4 regions of the Arthrobacter sp. SLBN-100 genome follow, and region 3 is predicted to be linked to each of the others. Evidence: predicted binding sites of a transcription regulator. Region 3 holds the regulator's gene; each other region holds the start of a gene.
The links. Region 3 encodes HrcA, which represses chaperone genes, less so after heat shock. Its sites were predicted from a motif close to TTNGCACTCGNNNNNNNCGAGTGCNAA; they were not measured.
Positions count from the first base shown of each region.

Region 1 (5,932 bases), 740 kb from region 3:
ACCAGCTGTTCAGCGGGGACACCGCGGTATCGCGGCGTATCTATGAACTTGCGCGCGAGGTGATCCAGTTCCAGCGCGCCATCCACCCGTTGCCGGATATGATGCACCAGCTCAAGCGGGGGTTCGAAAAATACGATGTGGAAACCGAGCTCCGCCACAGCCTGCGCGACGTGGAGGACCACGTGGAGCGTGTCATCTCCCGGGCAGACTCCTTCCGGGACCTGCTGCAGAACGCCCTGACCCTGGACGGCACCCTCACCGCCAACCGGCAGAACGAGGCCAGCGCAGAACAGAACGAACAGGTGAAGAAGATCTCCTCCTGGGCTGCCATCTTCTTCGCTCCATCCTTCGTGGCCGGCGTCTACGGGATGAACTTTGACCACATGCCGGAACTTCACTGGGTCCTGGGCTACCCGCTGTCGATCGTTTTGATGGCAGCCACGGCCGCGGCCATGTACGCAATCTTCAAGAAGAAGGGCTGGTTGTAGGCGCTGACCGAAAGGAATTCTGTGGAGCTAAGGGGATTCGAACCCCTGACCTCTTCGATGCGAACGAAGCGCTCTACCAACTGAGCTATAACCCCGGAACGAGCCGACCTGCAGTTGCTGTGCGGCACCGGTGACCCTAGGCTACAAATTTTCCGCGCCCAATGCCAACTGGCACGCAAAAGGCGGCCGGAACGCCCGGCCGCCTTAGCAAAGAGTCACGCGCGGCGGCGCTGCAGGACGTCGTCGAGATTGCTGAGCGCGCTCTGCGCCTTGGTCAACTGCTGGGCCTCGGCGGCCGGTGCGGCGGGGACGCCGGCGGCGCCCTGCTTCAGGGACGGCTTGCCCGTGGCCTTGGGCGCCTCGGGCAGCTCAAGGGGCTCGGGCGCCGGACGTTCGGCCTTTGCCGCCTCCACGTAAACGGGCTTGGGAACCTCCACGGGCTCCCAGGTGGTGCTCGGGGCGGCCTGCACGGCACTGGTGTCGCCGGCTGCCACCGCAACGGCGAGTGCCGCCTCGCGAAGTTCCATTGCCGTCAGCGGCCTGATCTTCGGCCGGCCGGCCTCGGCATCAAAAAGGGGGCTTTCGGCACGGGCGGGCGCAGCCTGGGGCTTCGGCGGAACCTGGGCGGCTGCGGGCCTCGCTGCCGGTGCGGCCATGGCGGAGCGGAATGCAGCGTTCACCTTGGCCTTGCGGTCGCGGACAGCGAGCCTGCGGAGCAGGACCACGGACGCCACGGTCAGGGCGGCGCAGGCCAACGGAAGCACGGGACTTCCCAGCCCGAAAGCCAGCAGCACGGCAGAGACGAACGCGGTCAGCAGCGAAAGCAGTCCCGCCAGGGCAAGCGCCGTGCGGCCGTACCGGATTTTGAAATGGCCCGTTGCGGCTGTGCTGCCTGACGGCGCAGCGGATCCGGTACTCTTCCTGGTGTCCATGGCTTTCTCCTGCTGGGCGACGACCTTCAAGACCAGCCCCGCTCGAGGGTCCGGCACATCCTCGGCAGGTGTGTCTGCCAGGAAGTCGCCGGCGGCCTGGAACTGGTGCCGGCGGTTCCGGAGGACGTAGGGGGCAACCCATACAATCCAGAGCACGACGGCAACCACAAGGATCACGGAGCTGCTAAGGGGGAAGTCCACACTCAAAACCGTATGAGCAACACGACGGCTGCAGCCGCATTAGCCACGGTGTGTCGTGGCGCGCCTGGCAAATCATTGGATTTATGACGTCCGGGAAGCCAGCCATCGGTTCAGCAACCCCTCCGGAACCTCCTCGGAGGTCAGTGCAAACGAGCGGTGGTCAGCCCATCCGCCGTTGATATGCAGGTAGCGTGGCCGGTATCCCTCATCCCGGAATCCCAGCTTCTCCACCACCCGAAGGCTGGGCCCGTTCTCAGGGCGGATGTTGATTTCCATCCGGTGCAGGCCCAAGGTCCTGAAGCAGTGGTCCGTCACCAGCGCCACGGCCGTGGGGGCTATCCCCTGCCCCGCCCGCGCCTGGTCAACCCAGTATCCCAGCGTCGCCATCATGGCCGAACCCCAGACGATCGACGAAACGGTCAGCTGGCCCACGATCACGGAATTCCGAACTTCCGGCACACGTTTGGTAATCACAAATGGAAGTGCGGTGGCCTGGGCGGCCTGGGCGTTCAGGGAACGGACCATTTGGCGGTAATCGGGCAGCCCGCCGGCCGGATCCGGGTTCGAGGCTTCCCATGGCGCCAGCCATTCGCCGTTGCGGGCCCGCACTTCCGTCCACTCTTTTTTGTCCCGGTACCGGATGGGCCTCAGGACCAGGTCGCCGCATTCCAAGGTGACGGGCCAGATAGGGCCGGGGCGCACGGGACTACTTGGACAGGCCGGCGGTGAAGCCCGGCAGCCACTCCCGGAGGCCGGGACCAAGATCGTCGCTGTCAATCGCGAGCTGGACACAGGCCTTCAGGTAGCTCAGTTTGTCCCCGGTGTCGTAGCGGCGTCCCCGGAAGACCACACCGTAAACGCCCTTCCCCTCGCCCTCTCCGGACGCGAGTTCCTGCAGGGCATCGGTGAGCTGGATTTCGCCGCCGCGGCCGGGACCAGTACGTTCCAGGACATCGAAAACGGCGGGATGGAGAACATACCGGCCAATGATTGCCAGGTTGGACGGCGCTTCCCCAGGGGCCGGCTTTTCGACCAGCCTGTTGATGCGGACATAGCCCTCACCGTCGATCTCCTCGATGTCGGCGGAGCCATAGGCGCTGATCTGCGACGGCTCCACCTCAATGAGGGCAACGACCGAGCCGCCCGTTTTGGCCTGCACGTCGATCATCGTGCTGAGCAGCTCGTCCCGGGCATCAATGAGGTCGTCTCCCAGGAGGACGGCGAAGGCTTCGTTGCCGACGTGCTGCTTGGCGCGGAGCACCGCATGGCCCAGGCCGTTCGGGTCACCCTGGCGGACGTAGTGGATGTCGCCAAGGTTGCTGGCCGCCTGGACGGACGCCAGTTTTTCGGCATCCCCTTTGCCCTCGAGGGTGGACTCCAGCGACGGAACGCGGTCGAAGTGGTCTTCCAGGGCCCGCTTGTTCCGCCCGGTGATCATCAGGACGTCGTTGAGGCCCACATGGACGGCTTCCTCGACCACATACTGGATGGCGGGCTTGTCCACCACTGGAAGCATTTCCTTGGGCATGGCCTTGGTGGCAGGCAGGAACCTGGTGCCGAGTCCGGCTGCTGGTATCACGGCTTTGCGAACTCTCGGGTTACTGGTAGTCACCCGACTAATCTAACGTCAGCGTCAAGCAATCAGTAATTATTGAAGGGCTGCCGGACCCGCGGCAGCAGCAAAGCCGCCCGATTGGCGAGTGATGGAGGAATAGACGTGCTGGAGGACGCCAAGGCTGTCAAGAACAGAATCCGTATGGAACACCGCCAACGCCGGGCAGCGATGACTCCGCAGCAGCTTGAGGTGGCAGGCGCTGCCCTGGCACGTCACGGCGCAGCCTGGGCGGAGTCCCTGGCTGGTGGCGCTCCGGCCACAGCCTGCGTCTACTTCGGGGTGGGCATGGAACCTCCGACGCTTCCGCTCATCAGCAGGCTCCATCACAACGGCCACAGCGTCCTGCTCCCCGTCTGCGAGCCGGGGCGGGAACTGGCCTGGGTCTTCTGGGACCCTGACGCGGGCTTCGAGCAGAGCCGGTTCGCTCCGATCCTCGAGCCCAGGGGTGAGCGGCACGGGCCGGACGTGGCAGCAACCGCTGCCGCCCTCTTTATCCCCGCGACGGCAGTGGATGTGACAGGCAACAGGATCGGGCAGGGCGGGGGTTACTACGACAAGTTCCTGGGCCATCTGGCCACGGCCGGGAAGAATATCCCGCTGGCCGCCGTTATCTACGACGAGGAACTGCTCCCCGCGGGGCAGATTCCTGAGGAGGAGTTCGACCGTCCCGTTCCGGCCATCCTGGCGCCGTCAGGATTCCGGGCTCTTGCGGGCGGCTGAGTCCTCCTCTGATGATCCTGCGGGGATGATAGAATTAGCACTCAGGCCCTGCGACTGCTAACGGACGGACCCTCCGGCCGGGCAGCACGGGACCTCTCGTTTTGCCCAAGAGGAGGAGCACCAGTGCCAACGTATGCGTACGCCTGCAAAGATTGCGGCCATGCCTTCGACATCGTCCAGTCGTTTTCGGACAGCTCTTTGACCTCGTGCCCTGAGTGCCAGGGGACACTGCGCAAGAAATTCAACAGCGTGGGTGTCGTCTTCAAGGGATCCGGCTTCTACCGCACGGATTCCCGGGACTCCAAGGGGAGCACCGTCTCGGCAACCACCCCCGCCGCGTCCTCAACGCCGACTCCGGCTGCGGCACCTGCCGCTTCCGCTCCGGCTGCCGCAGCCAGCTAGGAACAGCTCAGCAGGACCGCCCGACGCCGGCCGTCCGGTTTGTCCACATAGGGCGCCTTGCGCCTGTTGCCGGCATTCCCGCCGGCCGTAGCGTTGCCGCATGCCTGCAAACCTGCTCCGTCCCGGCGGGGGCTCTTCCCGCTACCCGCGCGGTGCCCGGCGCCCGCGTGGTTTCGGCCGCCGCCCCGCCGGGCCCCGTCTTGCCGGCTGGCTGAGCCGGAACCGCCGGCTGGCCGTTGCCCTGCTGCTGTGCCTGGCGGCCGCGATCACCGTCCATCAGCTCACCCCCGCCCCCGCCTACACTGTCACCGCGATTGCTGCCGCGAAGGACCTCCCGGCCGGCTCGGCAATGGGGCCGGCTGACCTGGCGCGCGTGCAGGTTCCGCCGGACATGATGGCTGCGGGTTTCCTGGATCAGGAAAGTCAAGTGGCCGGGAAACAGTTGGCGGCTCCGCTGCGCAAGGGCCAGCTTCTCACGGACGCCCAGCTGCTCGGTCCCGGGCTGCTGGCCGGCACACCTCCGGGTTCAGCAGCGGTGCCCCTCCGCATGGCGGACCCGTCATCCATCCAGCTCGTCTCGCCCGGGCAGCTTGTCAACGTGGTGCTGACGGCCGCCAACGGCTTCGACCAGCAGGCGCCGTCAGAAGTCCTGGCAACAGGCGTACCCGTACTCTGGACCTCCGGCAAGGGCGGCCAGAGCGGGCAGTGGCTGGGTACTGCCGAAACGGATGGACTCATCGTGGTAGCGGCAAGTGCGGAGCAGGCGGCGCGGCTGGCCGGCGCCTCAACGCAGGGAAAACTCTTCTTTGTCCTGGTGGGCCCATAAGTCGAGGTGCTGCAGCAGTGGTGCATACACCATGCTGCGGCGGATGCCGGGCCGCGGCCCGGCTCTCAGCCCCAGTGCGGCGGCTTCTGTTCCTTCAACCAGGCATCGTGGTCGTCTTCCACGTCGCCCCAGCGCCGGGGGTCATCTTCGGCAGCCCTGGTGGGCAGAACGCCGGCAGTGTCGGCCTGGGCCTGGTCCTGGTTCTGGTCCTGGCCGTCCTCCGGCGCAGGGCGGGCCGGGACGGACGGTCCCTGCCCGGAGTCATTGTTTTTGTCTTCGGTGGCCACGGGGACCGCCTCCTTGCTTTCCTGATGCTTTACCTGCAGGTGGCCCTGTTCCCCGCCGGGCACGTACTGGTCCGGGCCGTTATTACGCCGGGACCGCAGCTCTCGGGCGTCGATGCCGTTGAGAGCCTGATCCACGTCGTCGTCCAGGAACCCGGGTGAGGTGGCCGCCCGGCCCGGCAGCACAACCCGCTCAAGGCCCAGGTATCCGGCGATCCGGTCGGCGCAAGCGGACGGATCAGTGAATACCTCAATGGTCCACAACGGCATGTACCGCCAGCCCAGCCGCTCCAGCAGCTGCGGGCGGAGCCGGCTCCGTTCACGCACGCTCATGGTCCGGTATTGTTCGGTGCCGTCGGACTCGATGGCCACCGGCCACGGCAGGTCTGCGTCCTCCTGGCCCACGGTGCCCAGCGGATCGGCAGCGGCCACAACGTCGATGGCACCATCGTACTGGTGCCATA
Region 1 covers NZ_VFMY01000001.1:1,501,900-1,507,831, forward strand. Annotated here, with positions in the region: gene corA (magnesium/cobalt transporter CorA) at 1-488, shown strand, start outside; tRNA gene FBY31_RS06950 (tRNA-Ala) at 511-583, opposite strand; gene FBY31_RS06955 (hypothetical protein) at 704-1,621, opposite strand; gene FBY31_RS06960 (GNAT family N-acetyltransferase) at 1,703-2,323, opposite strand; gene galU (UTP--glucose-1-phosphate uridylyltransferase GalU) at 2,328-3,233, opposite strand; gene FBY31_RS06970 (5-formyltetrahydrofolate cyclo-ligase) at 3,339-3,956, shown strand; gene FBY31_RS06975 (FmdB family zinc ribbon protein) at 4,080-4,358, shown strand; gene cpaB (Flp pilus assembly protein CpaB) at 4,459-5,184, shown strand; gene FBY31_RS06985 (DUF4011 domain-containing protein) at 5,250-5,932, opposite strand, start outside.
Region 1: FBY31_RS06975 (FmdB family zinc ribbon protein) is a predicted target of HrcA. The motif match lies at 3,991-4,017, and genes of this name have one in related genera.

Region 2 (5,932 bases), 3.1 Mb from region 3:
TGTGTCAGACGGGCGAAGACGCCTGCTGGAAAGAGAATGCGTGCTCATAAGAACAAGGAAGGCATATCAATGACGATTCCAACCGGTAGCCGGAGGAAATTCAAACTCGGGGCCGTGGCTGTCGCCCTTTCCCTCCTCGCAACGGGCTGTGGCACCTCCGGCGGTTCCAGCAACAACGAGGAGGTAACCTTGCGGTTTGCCTGGTGGGGCAACGAGTACCTCAACGCTCAGACGGAAAAGGTTATCGACGCTTTTGAAGCGGAACACCCGAATATCAAGATCGAATCAGAGCCTGGCGAATGGGCCAGCTACTGGGACAAGCTCGCCACCAAGACTGCTGCGAACGATGCTCCTGACGTTATCCAGATGGACCAGAAGTACATCGCCGAATACGGCGGACGCGGGGCCCTCCTGGATCTGTCCAAGCAGGACGGAATCGACACCTCCAAGCTGGACAAAGAAGGCTTGGCTTCCGGCCAGTACGACGACGCCCAGTACGGAATCAGCACAGGCCAGAATGCCTATGTCATCATGGCCAATACCAAAGTCTTCGAGGCAGCGGGCGTGCCCCTCCCGGATGACACCAAGTGGACCTGGGATGACTTCATGGCCACGGCTGCCAAGATCAGCGCCGCAGGTGATGGCAAGGACTACGGTGCGGCGTACGGCACCAACGAAGCCGACCTGATCATCTGGCTGCGGCAGCACGGTGAGAACCTTTATTCAGAGGACGGCAAGCTGGACTTTGAAACGCCAACGGCTGCCTCCTTCTGGGAGCGCCTGAAGGAACAGCGTGATTCGAAGGCCAGTCCGCCGGCCACCGTCGCCACCGAGGACGCCGGTGCGGGGCTGGAAGAGAGCCTCTTCGGCACCAACAGGGTTGGCATGGCCTGGTGGTGGACCAACCAGCTCGGATCGCTCGAGGCTACTACCGGCAGCAGCATTAAGATGCTCCGGGCACCCAGCGTTGACGGTTCTGCTGCTGCCAACGGCATGTACTACAAGCCCAGCATGTTCTGGTCCGCTTCCTCGCGGTCAAAGCACCCCGAGGCTGCCTCGACGTTTATCAACTTTTTGGCCAACAGCCCCGAAGCCGGAGCCATCCTGAAGACGGACCGCGGCGTCCCTACCAATGCGGAGATCGTCGAAAGCATCAAGCCCACCCTCAAGCCGGCGGACACAACAGTGGTCAGCTTCCTGAAGGATCTCGGCCCCGATATCAAGGATGCTCCGCCGGTTCCCCCGGTAGGGGCCGGCAGCGTGCAGAATGTGGTCAAGCGGTACACCGATGAGGTCCTGTACGACCGACTGACACCGCAGGCAGCTGCTGACGCCTTCAAAAAGGAAGTTGAAGGAATGCTGGCCAGCGCCAGGAAGTAAGCAGCTTCGAAACGCAGAAAAGCGGCCCCCTCGTAAGAGGGGGCCGCTTTTCTGGATTCGCGGGACAGGCCCGGCAGGGAGGGCTTAGAAGCCGCCCATGCCGCCCATGTCGTCGCCGCCGCCAACCGGGGCAGGGTTCTTCTCGGGCTTGTCAGCCACGACTGCCTCGGTGGTGAGGAACAGACCGGCAATGGAGGCCGCGTTCTGCAGGGCAGAGCGGGTCACCTTGACGGGGTCGTTCACACCGGCAGCCAGCAGGTCGACGTATTCGCCGGTTGCGGCGTTCAGGCCGTGGCCTGCGGGCAGGCCGCGGACCTTGTCAACCACAACGCCCGGCTCCAGGCCGGCGTTGAAGGCGATCTGCTTCAGCGGGGCGTCGATGGCAACGCGGACGATGTTGGCACCGGTTGCTTCGTCGCCGGAGAGCTGCAGGTTGGCGAAGGCCTTGGCACCGGCCTGGATGAGGGCCACGCCGCCACCGGCGACGATGCCTTCTTCAACAGCAGCCTTGGCGTTGCGCACTGCGTCTTCGATGCGGTGCTTGCGCTCCTTGAGCTCAACCTCGGTTGCGGCACCGGCCTTGATGACTGCAACGCCGCCGGCCAGCTTGGCCAGGCGCTCCTGCAGCTTCTCGCGGTCGTAGTCCGAATCGGAGTTCTCGATCTCGGCGCGGATCTGTGCCACACGGCCGGCGATCTGGTCGGCGTCGCCTGCACCTTCGACGATGGTGGTCTCGTCCTTGGTGACAACAACCTTGCGTGCCTTGCCCAGGAGCTCCAGGCCGGCGTTTTCCAGCTTGAGGCCAACTTCCTCGGAGATGACCTGGCCGCCGGTGAGGACGGCGATGTCGGCGAGCTGTGCCTTGCGGCGGTCACCGAAGCCCGGGGCCTTGACGGCCACGGACTTGAAGGTGCCGCGGATCTTGTTGACGATCAGGGTGGCCAGGGCCTCGCCCTCGATGTCCTCGGCGATGATCAGCAGCGGCTTGTTGGACTGCATGACCTTCTCGAGGACAGCAACCAGTTCCTTGACGTTGGAGATCTTGGAGTTGACGATCAGGATGTACGGATCCTCGAGGACCGTTTCCTGGCGCTCGGCGTCGGTGACGAAGTAGGCGGAGATGTAGCCCTTGTCGAAGCGCATGCCTTCGGTGAGCTCAAGCTCCAGGCCGAAGGTGTTGGACTCCTCGACCGTGATGACGCCTTCCTTGCCGACCTTGTCCAGGGCTTCGGCAATGAGGGCACCAATTTCGTTGTCACCGGCGGAGATGGATGCCGTAGCGGCGATCTCTTCCTTGGTTTCGATTTCCTTGGCGGAGTTCAGCAGCTCGGCGGTGACGGCTTCAACAGCCTTCTCGATGCCGCGCTTGAGGGACAGCGGGTCGGCGCCGGCAGCAACGTTGCGCAGGCCTTCCTTCACCAGTGCCTGTGCCAGCACGGTTGCCGTAGTGGTACCGTCGCCAGCGACGTCGTCCGTCTTCTTGGCAACTTCCTTGACCAGCTCGGCGCCGATCTTCTCGTAAGGATCGTCCAGCTCGATCTCCTTGGCGATGGAAACACCATCGTTGGTGATCGTGGGGGCGCCCCACTTCTTTTCGAGGACGACGTTGCGTCCACGCGGGCCGAGGGTGACCTTAACGGCGTCGGCGAGGATGTTCAGGCCCCGCTCAAGGCCGCGGCGTGCCTCTTCATCAAATGCAATGATCTTGGCCATAACGGCAGTAGTCCTTTCGGGACAGTCGTTAAGAATGAACCTTCGCTGCAGTGCCCGCGACGGACGATCCTTCGCCGTTGGCCTCTGTATGCCTCCGGGTGCGGATCTCACTCCAGTTAGGTGTTTCTTCGCTCCTCGACCGGTGCAGCGCGCCGCGGGCCGGAACCAGCTTTGCTTAGCAGTCGGTACGTCAGAGTGCTAACTCAATAATTAGCACTCCACAGGTTAGAGTGCAAGCGAAAGAAGCCGGACGGTCACCTGTTTAGCCGAGGGCGAAGCCACCCACCGGCGCGGCCGACCAGCGGGAAACCAGCCCCGCCGCGTCAGCCTGCAGCGCGGCCGGCAGTCTCCCGGCCGCTGGGCGCAGGGTTGTTGTCAGCCCCATAGGTGTAGACGGTGAAGGTGGCGGTGGTGATGTCCCCGTTGGCGTCGAAGGCAACCGGGCCTGATTCGCCGTCGTAATTAATATCGGGGCGACTCATCAGCCCTGCCCGGCAGTCCTTGTAGGTGAGGCAGGGTTCAGCTGGCGGTGTCCCGGCGGATCCTTCCACCGTTCCCCCGGATACAGCGATCAGGTTGGCGGCGATGGACCGGCCCGCGTCATCCTGGGCGCGGGCTGCAGCCAAGGCAGCAACGGTCATGGCGTCATAGGCCTCGGCGGCGAACGATACGTCCTTCAGGCCCGGATCCACCGTGAGCAGCCTGGCTTGGAAGTCAGCATCGGGAAGCTGCCCGGCAACCAGCGTGCGGGCGCCGGCGAGGGACCTGGCTGGCAGGCGGGCGCCGTAGCGGGCGAAGGCGCCGTCGCTGAGGATGATACGTTTTCCGTCCACCCCGGCATTGCCCAGTTCGGCCAGGGCGCCCTGCACACCATCCCGGGCGATGACAATAACGGCGTCCCAGTTTGCCTTGTCGACGGCAGCAGCGGCGCTGCCCGCCTCGCCTGGTGTGAAGCCGGCGGTGACGGCCACTTCCATGCCGCCCTGCCCGGCAGAGGTGGCGACGGCGGCTGACACGGCCGCTCCGTACGAGCCTTCCTGGTACATCACCGCCACTGTGGTGGCGCCGGCGTCCTTGGCAAGCTTCACGAGGACGGGGCCCTGCGCGACGTCGGCGGCCGCGGTCCGGAAGTAATAGCCGCCGCTGTTGGCGGTGCTGAGCCCGGCGGCTGTGTTGGCGGGGGAGATCAGCGGAGTCCGCGCGCGGGAGAGGATGTCGATGGCAGCGGCGGCGTGGCTGGAATCGGTGGGGCCGATAACAACGTCAGCCTTAGCGGCGACGAGTGCCTGGGCCTGCCCGGCGGAATCCTGTCCGGATTCGGCGGGAAGGAGCTCCACCGGCTTGCCTTTATGGCCGCCGGAGGCGTTGATCTCCTGCACGGCGAGCTTGGCAGCGGCCAGTTGCGGTGCGTTCAGGAAGGCGTTGTCGCCGGTGCTGTCCAGGATCAGCCCCACCCTCAGGATGCCGTCTCCGGACGCCTCCACCGGTTCCACCCGCGCATTGCCGGCGGCACCGGCACAGGCTGTCAAAGCCAGGGTAGAGCAGGCAGCAGCTGCCAGGACCGTCCGGCGGATGTCCGCGGGACGCAGGAAAGCGTTGTTCACTCGGCCGGCCGTACGCTTTCGGCCTGCGGGCCCTTCTCGCCTTCGCCAACTTCGAGCTCCACGCGCTGGCCTTCATCGAGGGCCCGGTAGCCCTCGCCTTGGATTGCGGACCAGTGGACAAAGATGTCATCACCCGTGCCGTCGACGGTGATGAAGCCGTAGCCCTTTTCCGCGTTGAACCATTTGACGGTTCCCAGTGCCATGTCCGACCACTCTTTCCCTTGTGTCCGGGCGCCCACGCCGCTGTCTGCCGGCTGGCCCGACCGAACCTGAAAATCACTCTAGCCAACTGCGTGCCGGCGGGGCGGGATGGCTCCGGGACAGCCAGCAATAGTTATTCAGGCGTAACAGCCGGTACGGCATGCAGGGACAGCGCCGTGCTGTTTGCCCGGAAAGGGGATTGCTGTTTACCGGTACCCGGGGCCGAGCACCACAACCAGGGGCACCTGGAATTCGCTGCTGTCCACCAGCGTGGGGATGCCGAGGAGCTCCGCCAGGGCCTGGGCGCTGGCGAGCTGGCCTGCTCCCGAGTAGAAGATGATGGAAGTTTTCTGCGGCGAGCCGGCCCAGTTACCCACCTGCCCCAGCGTCCAGCCGTCAGCCTGGACCGTGCCGCCAACCCGGCTCGCCAGTCCTGCAGTCCCCGCGGCGTTATAAATGGCGACGCCCTGCGCCTTGTCGATCACTGCCGGGGCGCTGGATGATGCGCTAGGCTCCGGTTCGGCTTCGGCACTTGCTTCGGCTTCGGCGCTTGCTTCGGGTTCAGCCGAAGCGGAGGGCTTTGCCTCGGTGGAGGGAGACGCATCCGGAGTCGCCGGGGGCGTGGAACCGCTGCCGGCCAGTGGCGCTGCCTCCTGGCTGACGGACGCCTGGTCGCCGGCGCTGTTGAGACCGAGCTTGGGAAGGATCAGGAACGACACCAGTCCGATGGCCAGTGCAGCCACGCCCACCGCAAGGATCGGCCAAAGCCGTACCCGGGCAGGGGTGGAAGCCGTGCGGTGGACACCTTGTCGCGAAGCAGTCTCCGGGACCTTGTCGAATTCATCGCGGGCGTATCTGGTCATGGTGGATGACATCCTTGTTGGTTTGCTGCTGGAGGGCACAGCGGGAGCGTCTTAGGCGTCGGATCCCAGGCGCCGTGCGGTACGGGCACGGTGACGCGACGTACGTAGTCTACGCAATCGCTTCACCAGCATGGGATCGTGGGCCAGTGCATCCTCGGTATCGATAAGGGC
Region 2 covers NZ_VFMY01000001.1:3,863,422-3,869,353, reverse strand. Annotated here, with positions in the region: gene FBY31_RS17855 (ABC transporter substrate-binding protein) at 70-1,380, shown strand; gene groL (chaperonin GroEL) at 1,465-3,093, opposite strand; gene FBY31_RS17845 (ABC transporter substrate-binding protein) at 3,417-4,697, opposite strand; gene FBY31_RS17840 (cold-shock protein) at 4,694-4,900, opposite strand; gene FBY31_RS17835 (LytR C-terminal domain-containing protein) at 5,105-5,761, opposite strand; gene FBY31_RS17830 (DUF3263 domain-containing protein) at 5,813-5,932, opposite strand, start outside.
Region 2: groL (chaperonin GroEL) is a predicted target of HrcA. The motif match lies at 3,269-3,295, and genes of this name have one in related genera.

Region 3 (5,932 bases):
TTCAACACCTATACGGCCACGGAACTGGGCGACGGCGCCTCCCAGGATGCCTACGCCGGCACCGCTGCATCCGAAGTGACGATGGCGGCGAAGGTTCTCTCGGCGTCGGGCCTTCCTCCGCGGAAGCTGAGCACGGTGTTCTTCGGCGGGGGCACGCCCACGCTGCTTCCCGCGGACGACCTTGCCCTGATCCTCCGCAGGGCCATCGACCAGTGGGGAATTAACGACGGCGCTGAGGTCACCACGGAAGCGAACCCGGACTCGGTCACGCCGGAATCCCTCGCGGTCCTGAAGGAAGCAGGATTTACCCGTGTCTCCTTTGGCATGCAGTCCGCCGTCCCGCATGTCCTCAAGGTCCTGGACCGTACGCACACCCCAAGCCGGGTTCCACAGGTGGTCCGCTGGGCACGGGAAGCGGGACTGGCCGTGAGCCTGGACCTGATTTACGGAACGCCGGGGGAGTCCCTCGCCGACTGGCGCCATTCCCTGGAAACCGCCCTGTCCTACGAGCCCGACCACATCAGCGCCTATGCCCTGATTGTCGAGGACGGCACCAAGCTCGCGGCCCAGATCCGCCGTGGCGAGGTTCCCGGCATTGATGACGATGACCACGCCGACAAGTATGAGCTTGCCGATCAGTTGATCACCGAAGCCGGCCTGGGCTGGTACGAGGTCAGCAACTGGGCCCGCACACCGGAGCAGGCCTGCCGCCACAACCTCGCCTACTGGCGCGGCGATGACTGGTGGGGGATCGGCCCCGGTGCGCACTCCCATGTGGGCGGAGTCCGCTGGTGGAACGTCAAACACCCCACAGCCTATGCAGGCCGCCTGGCCCAGGGCCTCTCGCCTGCTGCCGGCCGGGAAACGCTGGACCCGGAGACCCGGAATGTGGAGCGGGTGATGCTTGAGGCACGGCTGCAGTCCGGGCTCGCAGTGTCCACGCTCGGTGCAGACGGCAGGCACGAGGTGGCCGGCCTGATCGCGGACGGCCTGGTGGAGCCCGCGGCAGCATTCCGGGGGCGGCTTGTCCTCACCCTCAAAGGCAGGCTGCTGGCTGATGCCGTGGTGCGCCGGGTCCTTCCGGCCTGACCGTCCAACCCCTATTGCCGTGAAACCAGGGGACCCGGCGCGGGAGGGTGACGTGCGGCGTCCAGGCGGCGGGCCTGGCGTTGGCGCACACCCCTGTGCGGCACTCATGCAGGCCTGCATGAAGTTCCAGCAGGGCCGCGAGGCGAGACTTGGCAGCCCGGCGCCGGCAAGCCTGGCCCAATCTGTTCGAGTCAGGCAATGCAGGGATTCGTCGAAGATTAACTCGATGCTGCGCATGCCGCCTTTGTGCTACTTGATCCAGCGGAGGTTGTACTGGTACCGGTGCGGCTGGCCACGGTTCACATGGATGCCGGCGGCCACGGAGAAGCAGGTCAGCGCAATCCAGATCAGTGTGGCGATCACGGCGAAGATGTTGCCCACCACAGGCACAAACACCAGGATGTTGGCCACCACGGCGGCGATGGTAGGAGGCAGGCTGAAGTTCAGCGCCTCCTTGGACTCCTGGGCGGTGAAGGGGCCCCGGTCGCGGAAGATCAGGTAGATCAGGAGTGCAGGAACGCAGCCCAGGATCCCGCCGAAGTGCGAGAGCGTGGCCCACTGCCTGTCTTCGCTGGCCGTCAGGGGCAGCGCATTCGCCGGGACGCCATGGTACTCCGAACGGCCCTGGCCGCCCTGGCTGTCCCTGTGATCACGTGCGTTTTCTGCCACAGTCTGTTCCTTCGAAAGTGCAATGGTGCTGACTAAGAATGCCGGTTTCTGCTGCGGCGCTGCCATCTGCAGATACCGCAGTACCAAGAATACTTGGTGCGGGCGTCCGTGGCCGCCCTAGGGGACGGTGAGGAAATCGATCACTTCCTCCACCCTGCCCAGGAGCGACGCCTCCAGGTCCGCGTAAGTGCGCACGGCGCCCAGCAGTTTCTGCCAGCCCAGCCCGATGTCTTCCTTCGTGGCGTGCGGCCAGCCGAACGCTTTGAGGATGCCGGTCTTCCAGTCCTGCCCGCGGGGCACTTCAGGCCACTTCCCGATGCCCAGGACGGCCGGACGGATCGCCTGCCAGACGTCAACATAGGGGTGGCCGACAATGAGGACGTTGCCGGCAGCGCCGGGGGAGGCCATCACGGCGTCGGCAATGCGCGACTCCTTGGAGTCGGGCACCAGATGGTCCACCAGCACTCCGAGGCGCCGCCCGGGACCGGGCTTGAAATCGGCAACGGCCGCCGCGAGGTCATCAATGCCGTGCAGGGGTTCGACGACGATGCCCTCCACCCGGAGGTCGTCACCCCACACCTTCTCCACCAGTTCGGCGTCGTGCTTTCCCTCCACCCAGATGCGGCTCGCCTTGGCCACCTGTGCCCGTTGCCCAGCCACCCGGACCGAACCTGAGGCTGTCCTCCCGGCGGCCGGGCCACTGCCCCGGGCCTGCTTGGGAGCGGGCGGCATAAGCCGGATTGCCTGGCCTTCCAGGAGGAAACCAAAGCCCAGCCGGAAGGACCGGGACTTGCCCCTGCGGTCCTCCAGCGCCACCACATGCATGCCGCCCGATTTTTCCACCCGGGTCACTGCGCCCACCCAGCCGGACTGGACCTCCTCCAGCACCATTCCCCGCTCCACCGGCACTTCAGGCAGTTGCGTCCGGGCGGGCGCGGTCAGGTCCTGGGCTCCCCAGTTCTGGTATTGCATCCGAATAACTCCGCTTCGTGCTGGATCCTGGCCCGGAATTTCGCCCGGAGCGGTACCAATGCTAACAACGGGGCGAGTCATAATAGACTGTTAGCACTTAGGCATGTCGAGTGCTAACCCCTGTGAGGTACGGTGCGGGCGGAACGGCTGCCCTGATCCCTGGATGGAGGTGGAGAGTGAGCGAGCCGCGGAAGCTGGAAGTACTGCGGGCCATCGTGGAGGACTACGTCCACTCCCGCGAGCCCGTCGGGTCCAAGGCCCTGGTGGAACGGCACCATCTTGGTGTCTCCAGCGCCACCATTCGCAACGACATGGCCGCGCTCGAGGACGAAGGGCTGATCACGGCTCCCCACACCAGCGCAGGCCGTATTCCCACGGACAAGGGCTACCGGCTCTTCGTGGACCAGATTTCCGCGGTGAAGCCGCTGTCCCAGGCCGAACGGCGGGCCATCCAGTCCCTGCTGGAAGGCGCCGACGATCTCGACGACGTCCTGGACCGCACGGTCAGGCTGCTGTCCCAACTGACAAACCAGGTGGCAGTCGTCCAGTACCCGCACGTCAACCGCGCAGTGGTCCGGCACATCGAATTTGTCCTCCTTGCACCACGGAAGGTGCTGGTGGTGCTGATCGCCAACAGCGGCAAGGTGGAGCAGCGGGTCATTGACGTGGGGCAGGACCTGGGCGACGACGTCCTCGCCACGCTGCGCGCCCGTTTCCTGGGATCCCTCGGCGGAACGGCACTGGCCCAGCTGGCGCAGTCGCTGCCGGCCGTGGTATCCGGCGTCGCTCCCGCACAGCGGCAGGCGGCACAGGCGTTGGCGCATGGATTGGAAGCCCTGGCCCACAGCAGCCGGGAGGACCGCATGGTAATGGCCGGGACAGCAAACCTTGCCCGGTCCAATGTCGATTTTCCGCTCAGCATCGGCCCTGTGCTGGAAGCGCTCGAGGAACAGGTGGTGATGCTGCGGCTCCTGAGCGAGATGGCACAGGACCACCGCGGGGTGGCCGTCAGCATCGGCCGCGAGAACCCCTACGACGGACTGGCGGAGGCCTCGGTAGTCGCCACGGGGTATGGGCCGGACAGCGCCGCGAAGATCGGCGTGCTGGGACCCACAAGGATGGACTATCCCACCACAATGGCAGCGGTCAGGGCCGTTGCCCGGTACCTGTCACGCATTTTGGGACCCTGACCGCACGGTCCAGGCGCCCCGGTACGAACAGTAGTGCCGGCAGCACAACTGCAGGCAGAACAACAAGGAAGAGATACGAACTTTGAGCAGCCACTACGAAGTCCTTGGAGTCTCACCGGACGCTACCGGAGAAGAGATTAAGAAGGCCTACCGCAAGCTGGCCCGCACCCTTCACCCGGACGTTAATCCCGGTGAGGACGTTGCAGACCGGTTCAAGGCCGTGACCCACGCCTACGAAGTTCTCTCTGATCCCCAGAAGCGCCGGGTGTATGACACCACCGGCAACGAGAACGGCACGGACAACGGCTTCGGCGGCGGGGCCTACGCGGGCCAGGGCTTCGCGTTCCAGGACATCTTCGATACGTTCTTCGGTGCCGGCGGTTCCTCCGGCCCCGCATCGCGTGTCCGCCGCGGCCAGGACGCACTCATCAGCGTCCGGATCGAACTACGCGACGCCGTGTTCGGCGTCAACAAGAAGCTTGAAGTGGATACGGCAGTGGTCTGCCCCACCTGCGAAGGCTCGTGCTGCCGGCCCGGCACGCATCCGGAGCGGTGCGACATCTGCGGCGGCAGCGGCCAGGTCCAGCGCGCGGTCCGGTCCATCCTGGGCCAGGTCATGACGGCCGCCCCGTGCGGCACCTGCGAAGGTTTCGGCACCGTCATCAAGGACCCCTGCAACGAGTGCAGCGGACAGGGCCGCATCCGCAGCCGGCGTTCGCTCACCATTAAGGTTCCCGCAGGCGTCGCCACCGGCACCCGCATCCAGCTCTCCGGCCAGGGCGAGGCCGGTCCTGCCGGCGGCCCCGCCGGTGACTTGTACGTTGAAATCCGCGTCAACAACGACGCCACCTATGTCCGGGAAGGCGACGACCTGCACGCCACCCTGAATATTCCCATGACGGCAGCTGCACTGGGAACCGACGTCACGCTGGAAACCTTTGACGGGCCCCAGGACATCGATGTGAAGGCAGGAACCCAGTCCGGCGAAATCATCACCTTGCGCGGGCTGGGGGTGACCCACCTGCGCGGTTACGGCCGCGGCGACCTGAAGGTCCATCTGCAGGTGGAGACTCCGGCGAAGCTGGACCCGGCGCAGGAGGACCTCCTCCGTCAGCTCGCCAAGCTGCGCGGCGAGCAGATCACGGAGGGCAAGCTTGCTGCCAGCGGCGGCATGTTCGCCAAGCTCCGGGACCGGTTCGGTAACCTGTAGCGGTGAGCAACCCCGTCTTTTTCACGGCGTCCGGGTCCTTGGACCAGATGGCTCCCGAAGGGCGTTTTCTCCTCGAGGGACCTGAGGCCCGGCACGCGGTGACCGTCAAGAGGCTGGCTCCGGGAGAGCCCGTGGATATCGTTGACGGCGCCGGCACCCGGATGAGCGGAAAAGTTCTCGCCGCCTCCTCCGCCGGGCTCGAGGTCGAATGCACGTCCCTTGTGGTTGAGGCCCGGCCAGGCGTCAGGCTGGTGCTGGTCCAGGCCCTGGCCAAGGGAGACCGGGATGAGCTGGCCATCGAAACCGCTACCGAACTGGGGATCGACGCCGTCATCCCGTGGCAGTCCGAACGGTCCATCGTGCGCTGGAAGGGGGACCGGGCGGCCAAGGCCCACGCAAAGTGGCAGTCCGTTGTTACCGCGGCGGCGAAGCAGGCCCGGCGCGCCTGGATCCCGGAGGTGCGTCCCGCCGTCGATACTGCCGGTCTAGCCGCCGCTGTGGAGGCGGCCGACCTGGCGGTCATTCTGCACGAGGACGCCGTGCGTCCCCTGCGGGTGGTGCTGGAAGCGTGGTTCTCAACTGATGCTGTGGAAGGGCCGCGGGAAGTGCTCCTGATCGTCGGCCCCGAAGGAGGCATCAGCCAGCGCGAGGTGACAAGGTTGTGCGGCCAAGGAGCCGTGACTGCCCTGCTGGGACACCATGTCCTGCGCTCATCCACGGCGGGCCCCGCCGCCGTCGTCCTCGCCAGCGACATGCTGGGGCGCTGGGCGGAGCCGGCAGTCTGAACAGCCGCGGCTAGCGT
Region 3 covers NZ_VFMY01000001.1:757,275-763,206, reverse strand. Annotated here, with positions in the region: gene hemW (radical SAM family heme chaperone HemW) at 1-1,089, shown strand, start outside; gene FBY31_RS03550 (DUF4870 domain-containing protein) at 1,339-1,758, opposite strand; gene FBY31_RS03545 (DUF3097 domain-containing protein) at 1,876-2,730, opposite strand; gene hrcA (heat-inducible transcriptional repressor HrcA) at 2,907-3,920, shown strand; gene dnaJ (molecular chaperone DnaJ) at 4,003-5,130, shown strand; gene FBY31_RS03530 (16S rRNA (uracil(1498)-N(3))-methyltransferase) at 5,133-5,915, shown strand; gene FBY31_RS03525 (GerMN domain-containing protein) at 5,926-5,932, opposite strand, start outside.

Region 4 (5,932 bases), 780 kb from region 3:
CCACCATCCAGGCGCTGGAGCAGTTTGTGCTCTACACCGGCGTACGGCCCACCCCTGAACAGGTGCGCGTGGCCGAGGAGTTCATGCGCGCCCAGTAGCGGCAGGTCCCGAGTGCTGCAGTGCCTTAGACCGGCTCCACCACGATGGCCACCCGGTCCTCCCCGATGCGGGTCAGGACCAGGGTGGCCGTTTTGCTGCCGGCCCTTTTCGCAGCTGCCTTTCCGGCGGGGAGCAGCTGCTTGCGCAGTTCCTCGGGCGTGACGGCGGTGCCGCGCTTCTTGATGTCCAGCACGCCGATGCCCTCCGCCTTCACCCAGGCCTTGAGCGCCTTGACGTTGTACGGCATCACTTCCAGGACTTTGTAGGCCCGCGCGAAGGGCGTGTCCACGAGTTGCGGGGCGCAGATGTAGGCAATGTGTTCGTCCACCAGGTGCCCGCCCAGCTGGTGCGCGACGTCGGCCACCAGCCCCGCGCGGATCACTGCACCGTCGGGCTCGTACAGGTAGCCCTCCACCGGACCCAGCGGGGCGGCAGGACCGGCGCCGAAGTCTTCGCCGCTGGTCAGTTCGGCTGCACCGCCGGCTCCCAGGACCAGGGCGGCCCTGCGGATTCCGGGCCTGCGCACGGCGTTGAACCACAGCGCAACTTCGGTCACGTCCCCGGCCACGGAAACCCATTGGGCTTCACAGCCGGCCGGTACGGAATCATGGGGCATGCCCGGCCCCATCTTGACCCCGACGGCGCGGCCGGACGCCGCGAGGGACTCAACAAAGGACAGCGGCGGTGAAAAGGCCTCGGGATCCCAGATGCGTTTGGTGCCGGACGTGGAGGTGACCCGGCGGGCAGGATCCAGCCAGACGCCGTCGATCCCCTCCAGCGGAACTGAGGTGGCGTCCGCATGGACCACCGTGGCGTTGGAGAACGGGATGAGGTTCACCGTGGCGCAGGCCGCCGTCGTCTCATCCATTTCCACGGCGGTGACGTTGATGTCCAGCGACGCCAGCGCCAGCGAGTCGGCGGCCAGGCCGCACCCCAGGTCCGCCACGTGGCGGATTCCTGCTTGGGCGAACCGCTGGGCGTGGCGGGCGGCAACGGTGAACCGGGTTGCCTGTTCCAGTCCGGCCTGGGTGAACAGCATGCTCCGGGCGAACTCGCCGAACTTCGCTTCGGCCTTGGTGCGGAGCCTGGACTGGGTCAGGACGGCGGAGACCAGTTCGGGGGAGTGCCCGGCCTTGCGCAGCGCCGAGTTGAGCTCAAAGGAGGTGTCCTCCCGGTACGGGCCCAGCGACGCCAGCAGGTCCCAGCCTTCGGGAGTGAGCAGTGGCGCGATCTGGTCCTGGGAAGCGTGAGGCATGCGTTCCAGCCTAGTGGAGGAGGTCCCGGGGGGGGGATGCGGATAGTGTTGAAACCATGGAAGAGAGCGCAGGCCCCCGGAAGTACGAAGAACCAGCCAAGGACAGGGGCCCGGCCAGGTTCGCCCGGACTGCACTGATTGCCGGCGCCCTGGTGGCGGTGGTATGCATCGGGCTCCTGGTGGTGATCTTCTTCCTGGATACGTTCAACGCCACCGTCTACTCCGTGGGCGGCAACGACATCTCAGGCGATACCCAGGAAGCGCAGGACATCCGCGGGCTGTACGACGGTGCCCGCGCCGGAAGCATTGCGGTGCTGGTGGCCGCACTGCTGGCCTCGGCAGCGGCAGGGGTGGTCCTTTACCGGGTGCGGAATTCCGCGGCGGGCGGGGGCGACGGCGGGGAGGACGTCGGCTTCGACGACCTCGGACGCTGAGGGCCGCCGGCACTGGTCAGCAGGACTCCCGAAATCACCAGGACGCCGCCTAAGACCTGCGGAAGGGTGATGGGCTGGCCCAGGGCGAGAGTGATGATCGCGGTGAACACGGCAATGAGGTTCAGGTAGTTGCCCGCATTGGCCGCAGTGGTGCGCTTCAGGGCAAGGTTCCAGAGCAGATAGGAACCCAGCGACGGAAACAGGGCAATAAAGGCAAGGGACCAGCCCTCCGACGCCGTGCGGGGCAGGCCGGCCCCGGTAATGAGGGCCAGCGGGCTGAGGACGACGGCGGCCAGCGCCACCTGGACCGCGGTGGACGTGATCGCGGGTACATCAACCGTGCGCCCGATGATGGTGTAGAGGCCCCATACGGTGATGGCCGCGAGGATCAGCAGCTCGCCCCTGTTGATGGAGAAGGTCAGCAGCCGGTGGATGTCGCCGCCTGTGAGGACCAGCAGGACGCCAACCAGGCCCAGTCCGATTCCCGCCCAGCCCAGCGGGCGCGGCCTGTCGTGCAGCAGGACCACGGCCAGCACCACAATCAGTGCAGGGTTGGCTGCCGTCACCAGCGAGGCGTTGAGGGCTGAGGTGTGGCCCAGTGCGCTGTACAGCAACAGTGTGTAGGCGCTCATGCCCAAGGAACTCAGGAGCAGCAGGACCGGCCAGCGGCGCAGGACGCTCCGCCAGTCCGGGCGCTCCACGGTGTGGGCGAGCACCAGCAGCGGCACCGCTGCCAGGGTCCACCGCCAGTAGGTCAGCTGCAGCGGCTGCATGGTTTCCATGGCGGCATGGCCGACGACGAAGTTTCCGGCCCAGAAGAGGGTGGCAAGGATGAGGTAGGCAGCGGCTCGCACCGGTCAAATGTACACATGGACGGTTCGCAGATGACGAAACGCTGGCACTCGCCTTGACCGAGTGCTAACCCTTACATAGAGTCTTCATTAGCACTCTCCCTAGGAGGGTGCTAACACATGAAGAGCTGCCAGCCAGGCTGCTGCCGGCACCGCGACGACGGTTTGCCAGCCACGGCGGGAAGCTTTCCAGTCCACGAATTTGCTGACGAAAAGGAGAGGTCCGAGTGTCGGTCTCTATTAAGCCTCTTGAGGATCGTATTGTTGTCCGCCCGCTCGAAGCCGAGCAGACCACGGCTTCCGGCCTGGTCATCCCGGACTCCGCGCAGGAGAAGCCCCAGGAAGGCGAAGTTGTTGCAGTAGGCCCCGGCCGCTTTGACGACAACGGCAACCGCGTCCCGCTCGACGTTGCCGAGGGCGACGTTGTTATCTACTCCAAGTACGGCGGAACCGAAGTCAAGCACAGCGGCACCGAATACCTCGTGCTGTCCGCCCGCGACGTCCTGGCGATCGTCGTAAAGTAACTCTTCGGATCCCCGTGCCGCTGGTCATGCCTTCTGCTGGTCAGCTGCGCGGGGTTCTGTCTTGAAAGGACTGAACCATGGCAAAGCAGCTTGCGTTTAACGACGCTGCCCGCCGGTCTCTTGAAGCCGGCATCGATAAGCTCGCCAACACCGTCAAGGTGACGCTGGGCCCGCGCGGCCGCAACGTCGTCCTGGACAAGAAGTGGGGTGCGCCCACCATCACGAACGACGGCGTCACCATCGCCCGCGAGGTTGAACTGGACGACCCGTACGAGAACCTTGGCGCCCAGTTGGCCAAGGAAGTTGCCACCAAGACCAACGATGTTGCCGGCGACGGCACCACCACCGCAACGGTCCTGGCCCAGGCCCTGGTCAAGGAAGGCCTGCGCAACGTAGCGGCAGGCGCCGCTCCCGGCGAGATCAAGCGCGGCATCGAGGTTTCCGTTGAAGCCGTCGCCGCCCGCCTGCTGGAGAACGCTCGTCCCGTCGAAGGACAGGTGGCCGCCGTTGCAGCCATCTCCGCCCAGAGCGAAGAGGTGGGCGAGCTCCTGGCTGAGGCCTTCGGCAAGGTCGGCAAGGATGGTGTGATCACCATCGAGGAATCCTCCACCACCCAGACCGAACTGGTCCTCACCGAGGGCATGCAGTTCGACAAGGGCTACCTGTCCCCGTACTTCATCACGGATGCGGACCGCCAGGAAGCCGTCCTCGAAGACGCCCTCATCCTGATCAACCAGGGCAAGATCTCCTCGCTGCAGGAGTTCCTGCCGCTGCTGGAGAAGGCCCTTCAGGCCGGCAAGCCGCTGTTCATCATTGCTGAAGACGTTGACGGCGAGGCACTGTCCACGCTGATCGTCAACCGCATCCGCGGCACCCTGAATGTCGTTGCCGTCAAGGCTCCGGGCTTCGGCGACCGCCGCAAGGCCATGCTGCAGGACATCGCCACCCTCACCGGTGCACAGGTTGTGTCCCCGGAGCTGGGCCTGAGCCTGGACACCGTTGGCCTCGAGGTGCTGGGTACCGCCCGCCGCATCACGGTTACCAAGGACAACACCACCATCGTTGACGGCGCCGGTTCGTCTGAGGACGTGGCAGCCCGCGTGGCGCAGCTGCGCGCAGAGCTGACCCGCACCGACTCCGACTGGGACAAGGAAAAGCTCCAGGAGCGCCTGGCCAAGCTGGCCGGTGGCATCGGCGTCATCAAGGTCGGTGCAGCCACCGAGGTTGAGCTGAAGGAAAAGAAGCACCGCATCGAGGACGCCGTGTCCTCCACCCGCGCTGCCCTCGAAGAAGGCATCGTGGCCGGTGGCGGCTCTGCCCTGATCCACGCCCTCAAGGCACTGGATGAGGACCCTGCCGTCAAGGCGCTCGAAGGCGACGCCGCCGCTGCTGTGGGCATCGTCCGCCGCGCGCTGGTCCAGCCGCTGCGCTGGATCGCCCAGAACGCCGGCTTCGACGGCTACGTCATCACGTCCAAGGTTGCCGACCTCGACACCAACCACGGCTTCAACGCCAAGTCGGGCGAGTACGAGGACCTGATCGCCGCCGGCGTGATCGACCCCGTCAAGGTCACCCGCGCAGCCCTCCGCAACGCAGCGTCCATCGCTGCCCTGGTTCTCACCACCGAGACCCTTGTAGCAGAGAAGCCTGCCGAGGAAGACGAGCACGCAGGCCACAGCCACTAGCCTGCAGTCCCCATAAAAACCGGTCCAGCATCCCGCTGGGCCGGTTTTTTGGTGTCCGGCGAAGGTTCCCGGGCTACGTGGCCGCCATGTCCCGTGTCTCAACATCGCCCGCGCGCTCGTACACCAGCGACACCGACCCCTTGGGAAAGCTGCGCGCGGGCTCGGCGAGGCGGAAGGCGGCGGGGATGGTCCCGGCGTCGAAGAGACGCTTGCCCTGCCCCAAGGTCACCGGATAGAGCCAGAGGTGGAGGCGGTCCAGCACGTTGGCCGCGAGCAGTGAACGGATGAGGACGCCGCTGCCGAACATGTGCACCTCGCCGTACTCTTCGCGGAGCCTTCCCGCAGCCGTGGCATCCGGCAGCACCTTGGTGCCCGCCCAGCCGGGAGCGGCCAGGCTATGGGACACGACGAACTTGGGCACCCGGTTGAGCGTGCCCCCGATCTCGTCGGACTGGTGGGGCCAGTAGGCGGCGAAGATGTCATAGGTTTTCCGGCCCAGAAGCAGGGCGTCAATCTTGGCGATCTCCTCGCCGATGGCCGCGCCGGCCTCGTCATCGGACACCGGCGCCTGCCAGCCGCCGAAGGTGAAGTTGCCCTCAGTGTCCTCTTCCCGGCCGCCGGGCGCCTGATACACGCCGTCCAGGGTAAGGAACAGGTTCGCAACGATGATTCCCACGGGTCCAGTGTGGGGCAGCCCCCGGGCCCTGTCCAGAGTCCTCGTGGCAGACTGATCCCATGCTGCTCGACGAGCTTGTGAAGACCGCGGATGCCGTGACGTCCACCCGCTCCCGGCTTGCGAAGGTGGAGGCACTGGCAGACCTGCTGCGCCGGCTGGAACCCGCCGAGATCGCGACGGCGCTGGGCTTGCTGGTTGCCAAGCCGCGCCAGGGCCGGGTAGGGATAGGCTGGCGCGGCATGTCAGCGGCGATGGGGGAGCCGGCTGTTGAGCCCAGTCTTACTGTGGCCGACCTCGACGCTGCTTTCGACCGGCTGCTCGGGGCTGCCGGCGCCGGATCCACCGCCGAGCGCGCCGCGACCCTCCGGACGCTCACCGCGGCAGCCACGGAACGAGAGCAGGCATTCA
Region 4 covers NZ_VFMY01000001.1:1,537,240-1,543,171, reverse strand. Annotated here, with positions in the region: gene FBY31_RS07125 (shikimate 5-dehydrogenase) at 1-98, shown strand, start outside; gene FBY31_RS07120 (class I SAM-dependent methyltransferase) at 125-1,354, opposite strand; gene FBY31_RS07115 (hypothetical protein) at 1,411-1,788, shown strand; gene FBY31_RS07110 (DMT family transporter) at 1,713-2,642, opposite strand; gene groES (co-chaperone GroES) at 2,867-3,163, shown strand; gene groL (chaperonin GroEL) at 3,241-4,848, shown strand; gene FBY31_RS07095 (dihydrofolate reductase family protein) at 4,922-5,524, opposite strand; gene FBY31_RS07090 (ATP-dependent DNA ligase) at 5,584-5,932, shown strand, end outside.
Region 4: groES (co-chaperone GroES) is a predicted target of HrcA. The motif match lies at 2,684-2,710, and genes of this name have one in related genera.